DNA from 2 places in the Kitasatospora sp. NPDC001095 genome. Region 2 is predicted to be linked to the other one. Evidence: predicted binding sites of a transcription regulator. Region 2 holds the regulator's gene; the other holds the start of a gene.
The links. The regulator HrcA, encoded in region 2, represses chaperone genes, less so after heat shock. The targets are predictions, from matches to a motif close to TTNGCACTCNGNNNNNCNGAGTGCNAA.
Positions count from the first base shown of each region.

Region 1: the regulator HrcA is predicted to act here: its motif matches at 2,005-2,031, upstream of ACWDBB_RS17225 (FmdB family zinc ribbon protein).

Region 1 covers NZ_JBSFKQ010000017.1:32,676-36,837, reverse strand. The annotation lists gene ACWDBB_RS17235 (potassium/proton antiporter) at 1-176, shown strand, start outside; gene ACWDBB_RS17230 (MFS transporter) at 501-1,916, shown strand; gene ACWDBB_RS17225 (FmdB family zinc ribbon protein) at 2,043-2,354, shown strand; gene ACWDBB_RS17220 (hypothetical protein) at 2,631-2,903, shown strand; gene mscL (large conductance mechanosensitive channel protein MscL) at 2,934-3,353, shown strand; gene ACWDBB_RS17210 (hypothetical protein) at 3,415-3,642, opposite strand; gene ACWDBB_RS17205 (sigma-70 family RNA polymerase sigma factor) at 3,772-4,162, opposite strand, start outside.
Region 2 covers NZ_JBSFKQ010000036.1:70,543-74,704, forward strand. The annotation lists gene pspAB (PspA-associated protein PspAB) at 1-124, opposite strand, end outside; gene htpX (zinc metalloprotease HtpX) at 240-1,160, opposite strand; gene hrcA (heat-inducible transcriptional repressor HrcA) at 1,445-2,479, shown strand; gene dnaJ (molecular chaperone DnaJ) at 2,555-3,694, shown strand; gene ACWDBB_RS25505 (16S rRNA (uracil(1498)-N(3))-methyltransferase) at 3,774-4,162, shown strand, end outside.

The DNA of each region.
Region 1 (4,162 bases), on a different contig from region 2:
CGGTCACCCTGGTCGTGCGGGAGGGGAACTCCTTCGTGCCGGACAAGGCGACGGTGCTGCGCGGTGGGGACGAGCTGCTGGTGGTCACCACGGACGAGGTCGGCGAGGCGGCGGAGCGGCGACTGCGGGCCGTGGACAAGGGCGGCAAGCTCGCGGGGTGGCTGAGCGGGCGGTGAGCCCGGGCCGCCCCCGGCTCCCGGGCCCCGCCCCCGGCTCCCGGCCTTACGTCCAGGAGCCGGGGGCGGGGGCGGGGTGGGTGGCGGTGTCTACGCGCGTAACTGTATGCTGGCCCGACCAGCCGTATAACCATCGTTAGACCACCCCCAGCATCTGCCTGACGCAGAGTTGGCGCGACCGCTCGGCGGCCGCGGTCCGGTCCCCGGCCACCAGGCCGGCCCGACCCGGTATCTACCCCGGTCGACGCGCGAGAGGACGACTCTCGGCGCCGTCGGGGCTCCACCATGCCCTGCCGCGCTACCAGGCAGCAGGAAGGACCGACCGTGACGGCGCGCCGAACGGTCGACACCGCCGCGGACCACGCGGCCACCACCCCCGCAGCTCCGGCCCCCGCCCGTGTCGGGTACGGCGAGCTGCTGCGCACCCCCGGGGCCTGGACGTTCCTGTTCCCCGCCCTCGTCGCGCGGCTGCCGTACGCGATGCTCAGCATGGGCATCCTGCTGCTCGTCACCCGGACCCACGGTTCGTACGGCACCGCCGGTACGGTCACCGCGGTCGCCGCCGTCGCCCAGGCCCTGATCGGGCCGCAGACCGGGCGGCTCGCGGACCGCTACGGCCAGGCCGCGGTGCTCGTGCCGACCGTCCTGGTGCACGCGGTCTCGGTCGGCGTGCTGATCGCGCTGGCGCTCGGCCACGCGCCCGCCTGGAGCCTGTTCCTGGCCGCCGTCCCGGCCGGTGCGAGCGTGCCGCAGGTCGGCGCGATGGTCCGGGCCCGCTGGGTCGCCAGGTTCACCGCGGACGGCGCCTCCGAGTCCTCCGCGGCCCGGGTGAGCACCGCGTTCGCGTTCGAGTCCGTGACGGACGAGTTCACCTTCGTGATCGGCCCGATCCTGGCCTCCGGCATCGCCGCCCTCGCCAACCCGGCCACCGCCCTGGTCGCCGAAGCCGGGCTGACCCTCGTCGGCGGCCTGGCCTTCGCCGCCCAGCGGCGTACCGCCCCGGCCCGGATCGTGCCCCAGCCCGGCACCAAGCACGCCTCGGCGCTCGCCTCCCCCGGCGTCCGGCTGCTGGCCGGGTCGATCCTCGGGGTCGGCGCGGTGTTCGGCGGCATGCAGGTGTCGGTGAACGCCTTCGCCGACTCGGTCGGACAGCACGACGCCGGCGGCACCGTGTACGGGATCTTCGCCGGCGGCTCGATGCTGGCCGGTGTGCTGTACGGCGTCGTCGCCTGGCGGCGACCGGTGCAGCAGCGGATGCTGATCAGCTACGCGCTGCTGGTGCTGGGCTGCTCGGTGCTGTGGGCGATGCCGAACCTGGTCGCGCTGACCGTCGCCGGGCTGGTCTGCGGGCTGGCCATCGCGCCGACCCTGATCAGCGGCTACACCCTGGTCGAGACGCTGGTCGCGGACGGGGCCAAGACGGAGGCCTTCACCTGGCTGACCGGCGCCATCGGGCTCGGCCTGGCCGTCGGCTCGATGGCGGCGGGCCGGCTGATCGACGGGCACGGGCCCTCGACCGGGTTCCTGGTGCCGGTGATCGGGGCGGGGCTGGGGCTGGTCGCGCTGTTCTCGCTGCGGCACCTGCTGGTGGCGCCGGGGGGCGTTCCGGCCGACGGTTCTGGCTCCGACTCGGACCCCCGATCGGGCTCCGGCTCGGGCTCCGGCTCGGGCTCCGGCTCGGGCTCCGGCTCGACGGAGCGCGGTGGTGCCGGGCGGCTGGTGGGCGCGGCCAAGGGCTGAGCGGGCGGCGGTCCGGCGGCCGGACCCGGCCCATCTCACACCGGAGTCGCTGGACTGATCCCGCGGAATACCGCATCATTGACCATCGTTAGCACTCATCAGGCGAGAGTGCCAGGAGGAAGACAAGTGCCCACGTACCAGTACCAGTGCACCGAGTGCGGCAGCGGCCTGGAGGCGGTGCAGAAGTTCACCGACGAGGCGCTGACCACGTGCCCCGACTGCCAGGGACGGCTCCGCAAGGTCTTCTCGGCCGTGGGCGTCGTGTTCAAGGGCTCCGGCTTCTACCGGACCGACAGCCGCTCCTCCTCCAGCAGCTCGGTGGGCGCCGGGTCGTCGTCGACCTCTTCGACGTCGTCCAGCACGTCCACGACCTCCGCTTCGTCGTCGTCGAGCTCCGGCTCCTCGACCTCGTCCAGCCCGGCTCCGGCCGCGAGCTGACCTCGGCGCCGGGCACCGGCCCGGACGGCCCGCAGTCCTCGGAAAGGCCCGCCACCCCGCTTCCGCGCGGGGTGGCGGGCCTTTCCGCATGCCTCCGCACGGGCAACCGGTCAAGCCGGACCGGCCCGCATCACTCTCGTGAGTGGACGAACTCGTCCACAGGGCCGGGTTGTCCACAGGGCTGGGGAAAGGACTTCCGGAGTTCGACGGAAACGCCCATCGTGTGGCTCGTCCGGTCCGCGAGGGGCCGGCCCGCCGACACCCGGAGGTGCGTCGATGACGACCGTGAGCTTCTCCCTTCCGCTGCCCGCCCCCGCCGTACCGCCCCGCCAGGAGCTGCCGAGCTTCCCGCCGATCCGGCGCGGGTGCGGCGGGTGGCACCGCTGGCGCAGCGCGGTGCGACGCCGGGCCGGGGTGCCCGCGCTGGCGCTGCTCGCGACGGCGGCGGCGCTGGCGCTGGGGCCCGGGCGGGCCGGTCTGCCGCCGCCGCACGGGGGCCCGCTGGGCCGGACGGGTTGTCAATCCGAGACTCTGGAAGATCACCCGTAACCGGAATGCGACTTCGTCGTTCGAGGCGGCATGAAGGGCTTCAAGGAATTCCTGCTGCGTGGAAATGTCGTCGAACTCGCCGTGGCCGTGGTCATCGGCGCGGCCTTCACCGCCATCATCAGCGCCTTCGTCAAAGGCGTGATCAATCCGATCGTCGGCGTCTTCGGAACGAAGGACCTCGCGTCCTACAGTTCCTGCCTCAAGGGGCCCTGCGAGGTGAGCCCGACCGGCGAGGTCACGTCCGGGGTCCTCATCCTGTGGGGATCCGTGCTCAGCGCCGCGCTCCAGTTCCTGATCACCGCGACGGTCGTCTACTTCGTTCTGATCCTGCCCATGAACAAGCTGGCGGCCCACCGCAAGTCCGCCGCCGAGAAGGCGGAGGAGGCCGAACTCAAGGAGGTCCAGCTACTGACCGAGATCCGCGACGCGCTGGTCACGCCGCTGCGCTGACCGGTGGGCGCGCGTCGCCCACGGTCCCGCTCCCCCGTCCCCCGATCCTCAGTCCCGCTCCTCAGTCCCCGTGGTGCGGCGGGCGCTGGCTCAGGTACCAGTCCAGCCCCCGCCCACCACTCTCCCCGGCCCCGGGGCGGTCGCCCCAGCCCGTGTCGGTGTCGTCCCCGGACTGCTGGTCGAACGGGTCCCGGAAGACCAGCCTGGCCTTGGCGGCCGAGGCCTTCCGAGCCTCCAGCGCCTGGTCCTGGCGCCCGCCCGTTTCCTGTCCCTGTCCCTGCTCGCTCACGCCGTCCACTCCATCCGCTCGTCCCTCCCCTCCAGACTAAGAGCCCCGTGGCACGCCTCGGGCCCCGGTGCGGAGCGCTCCGCGCCAGGGCCCGGGTGAGGGGCTCGGCCCGTGGGGCCGGCTGGACCGTCAGGCGGCTTCGAAGCCCGCGTGGTCCGCGATCTTCTTCAGCTCGGCCAGGGCGTGCTTCTCGATCTGGCGGATCCGCTCACGGGTGAGGCCGTGCTGCTTGCCCACCTCGGTCAGGGTGCGCTCGCGGCCGTCCTCCATCCCGTAGCGGGAGCGGATGATCGAGGCGGTGCGGTCGTCCAACCGCCCGATCAGGTCGTCCAGTTCCTCGCGGCGGAGCATGACCATCACGGCGTCCTCGGGGGACGTCGCCCCGGTGTCCTCGACGAGGTCGCCGAACTGGGTCTCGCCCTCGTCGTCGACGGACATGTTGAGGCTGACCGGGTCGCGCGCCCAGTCCAGCACGTCCTTGATCCGGGCCTCGGTGGTGTCCAGCTCGGCCGCGATCTCG
Region 2 (4,162 bases):
GCCCGGTGGGGGTGAACCCGGCCCCGGCCTCCAGGGTGAGCGCGGCGGACGGCACGCCGAACAGCTGGTCGAGGTCGGGCTTGACGGGTTTGGTGCGGCCGAACAGGGTGTCCAGGAATCCCACGGCGGTCCTTTCGGGACGGAACGGACTGGGACGGGTCGGGACGGAATCGGCTGAGTCGGGTCGGGTCGGAATCGGCTGGGACGGGTCGGGACGGAATCGGTGGGTCGGGTCGGGCTCAGTGTCCGAGCTGCCCGGAGATCCTCGCCAGCTGCTCCAGCCGCTTCTCCAGCGTCGGGTGGGTGGAGAACAGCTGCGAGGCGGTCTCCCGGGCGCTCAGCGCGGGGGCGAAGTAGAAGGCGTTGTACGGCTGCGCCTGGCGCAGGTCCTTGCTGGGGATGGCCGCGATCTGCCCGGTCACCTTGGTGAGCGCCGAGGCCAGGGCGCTGGGCCGGCCGGTGAGCTGCGCTGCGGCCCGGTCCGCGGCCAGCTCGCGGTAGCGGGACAGCAGCCGGGTGAGCAGGAAGCTGATCGCGTAGACGACGATCGACACCAGCGGGATGATCAGCGCCAGGACGGCCGCGTTCTGGTCGTTGTTGTTGCGCCCGCCGCCCATGAACCCGCCGTACACGGCGATCCGGGTCATCGCCCCGGCGAGGACGCCGAGGAAGCCGGCGATCGTCATCACCGCGACGTCCCGGTGGGCGACGTGCGACAGCTCGTGGGCGAGGACGCCCTCCAGCTCCTCCGGCTCCAGCCGGCGCAGCAGCCCGGTGGTCACGCAGACCACCGCGTTCTGCGGGTTGCGGCCGGTGGCGAAGGCGTTCGGCATGTCGCTGTCGGCGACCGCCACCCGGGGTTTGGGCATGTCGGCGAGGGCGCAGAGCCGGTCGACCGTGCCGTGCAGCTGGGGGAACTGTTCCGGGGACACCTGGCGGGCGCCCATCGCCCGCTCGGTGATCTTGTCGCTGAACCAGAACTGGGCCACGAACAGCCCGCCGGAGATCAGGACGATCAGTGGCCAGGCGCCGCGCAGCAGCGCGATCAGCAGGCCGGTGAAACCGACGTACAGCAGCCCGATCACGAACATCGTCGCGACCATGCGGCTGGTCAGGCCGCGGTCGGGCGCGAAACGGGTGTGCTGGCCCGAGCTCGACATCGCTTGCTCCTCCGTTCGCCGTCGCTTTCGATGCTGCCACCCGGACGGCTTCCCGGCACCACTGCGGCGCCGGGAGGATCGAACCGGCGGGGCCCCGCGGGCCGTGTCCGGAACTGCGGGCAGGATCACCCCGGTCGGGCCGTTCCTGCCACAGGACCCGGGCCGTACACTGGCAGGTACGGTTCTGGCACTCGTACGTTCAGAGTGCCAAGGCCGAGGGCCCCGGAACGGCCCGCAGCGAGGGACACGGTCGGACGACGTGCGAGGACGGAGGTGCGTGCCCCATGGCCGGTGAGGTCCGCCAGCTGGACGAACGCAAGCTCGCGGTGCTCCGCGCGATCGTGCAGGACTACGTGGGCACCGAGGAGCCGGTCGGCTCCAAGGCCCTGGTGGAGCGGCACAACCTCGGGGTCTCCCCGGCGACCGTCCGCAACGACATGGCGGCGCTGGAGGAGGACGGCTACATCCACCAGCCGCACACCAGCGCCGGCCGCATCCCCACCGACAAGGGGTACCGCCTCTTCGTCGACAAGCTCGCCGAGATCAAGCCGATGACCGCCCCCGAGCGCCGGGCCATCCGGCACTTCCTGGACGGCGCGGTGGACCTGGACGACGTGGTCGCCCGCACCGTGCGGCTGCTCGCCCAGCTCACCCGGCAGGTCGCGGTGGTGCAGTACCCGTCGCTGACGCGCTCCACCGTCCGGCACATCGAGCTGGTGGCGCTGGCCCCGGCCAAGGTGATGCTGGTGCTGATCACCAACACCGGCCGGGTCGAGCAGCGGATGGTCGACTGCCCGGGCCCGGTCGGCGAGACGGTGCTGGCGGACCTGCGGGCCCGGATCAACGCGAGAGCCGCCGGCCGGCGCCTCCCGGAGGTCCCGGGGCTGCTGGAGGAGCTGCCGGCGCAGTTCGAGCAGGCCGACCGGCCGACCGTCAGCACGGTCCTGGCGACGCTGTTCGAGACGCTCGCCGAGCAGAACGAGGAGCGGATCATGCTGGCCGGCACGGCCAACCTGACCCGCTTCGGGCACGACTTCCCGCTCACCATCCAGCCGGTGCTGGAGGCCCTGGAGGAGCAGGTCGTCCTGCTCCGTCTCCTGGGTGAGACCGCGGACGCCGGGATGACGGTCCGGATCGGGCGGGAGATCGCCTACGAGGGGCTGAATTCCACCTCGGTCGTTTCGGTCGGCTACGGTTCGGGCGACGAGAGCGTGGCGAAACTGGGTGTGATCGGTCCGACCCGGATGGACTACCCGGGCACAATGGGGGCGGTGCGAGCGGTGGCGCGGTACGTGGGCCAGATCCTGGCCGAGTCCTAGCAAGGGTCGCCGTCGGGCCTCCGACGGCGGCGTCCAGTCGCAGCACTACTACAGGCGGAACAAGCGGAGCATTTGGTGGCCACGGACTACTACGCGGTACTCGGCGTCCGACGGGATGCGGGGCAGGACGAGATCAAGAAGGCGTTCCGGCGCCTGGCACGCGAACTGCACCCGGACGTCAACCCGGACCCGAAGACGCAGGAGCGGTTCAAGGAGATCAACGCCGCCTACGAGGTGCTCTCCGACCCGCAGAAGCGTCAGGTCTACGACCTCGGCGGGGACCCGCTGTCCCCGGGCGGCGGCGGTGCGGGCGGCTTCGGGGCCGGCGCGGCGGGCTTCGGCTTCTCCGACATCATGGACGCCTTCTTCGGCGCCGCGGCCGGCCAGCGCGGCCCGCGCTCGCGCACCCGCCGCGGCCAGGACGCCATGATCCGGCTGGAGATCACCCTGGAGGAGGCCGCCTTCGGCACCACCAAGGAACTCCAGGTCGACACCGCCGTCACCTGCACCACCTGCAGCGGCGAGGGCGCGGCCCCCGGCACCTCGGCGCAGACCTGTGACATGTGCCGCGGCAAGGGCGAGGTCTCCCAGGTCACCCGGTCCTTCCTGGGCCAGGTCATGACCTCCCGCCCCTGCCCGCAGTGCCAGGGCTTCGGCACCGTCGTGCCGACCCCGTGCCCGGAGTGCGCCGGCGACGGCCGCGTGCGGGCCCGCCGCACCCTGACCGTCAAGATCCCGGCCGGTGTCGACAACGGCACCCGGATCCAGCTGGCCGGCGAGGGCGAGGTCGGCCCCGGCGGCGGCCCGGCCGGCGACCTGTACGTCGAGATCGCCGAGACCACCCACAACATCTTCCAGCGGCGCGGGGACGACCTGCACTGCACCGTCACCATCCCGATGACGGCGGCCGCGCTCGGCACCCAGGTGCCGCTGCAGACCCTGGACGGCCTGGAGGAGGTCGACATCCGACCCGGCACCCAGTCCGGGCAGTCGATCCCGCTGCACGGCCGGGGCATCACCCACCTGCGCGGCGGCGGCCGGGGCGACCTGATAGTGCACGTCGAGGTGAAGACGCCCAGCAAGCTCGACGCCGAGCAGGAGGAGCTGCTGCGCCGCCTCGCGGTGCTGCGCGGCGAGGAGCGCCCGTCCGGCCAGTTCGCACCGGGCCAGCAGGGCCTCTTCTCCCGGCTGAAGGACGCCTTCAACGGCCGGTAGTCGTCCGCGGAGGGGTGCCGGGGGCTCGGCCCCCGGCACCCCTTCCGTGTGTCCGTCCCACTTCTGGAGGTTTTCCGTCATGACCGCGCCCGTCTTCTTCGTCGAGACCGAGCGGATCGCCGCCGCCGCGCCCGGGGCCGTGGTGCGCCTGGACGGCCCGGAGGGGCGGCACGCGGCCGCGGTCAAGCGGCTGGAGCCGGGCGAGGCGGTGACCCTGGCCGACGGGCTGGGGCTCGGCGTGGACGGCACGGTCGACACGGTGCTCGGCAAGGACGGGATCGACGTGACGGTCGCCGCCGTGCGACGGGAGCCGGAGCCCGCGCCGCGGATCGTGGTCGTCCAGGCGCTGCCCAAGGGCGACCGCGGCGAGCTGGCCGTGGAGACGATGACCGAGGTCGGCGTGGACGTGGTGATCCCGTGGTCCGCCTCGCGCTGCATCACCCAGTGGAAGGGCGAGCGCGGCGCCAA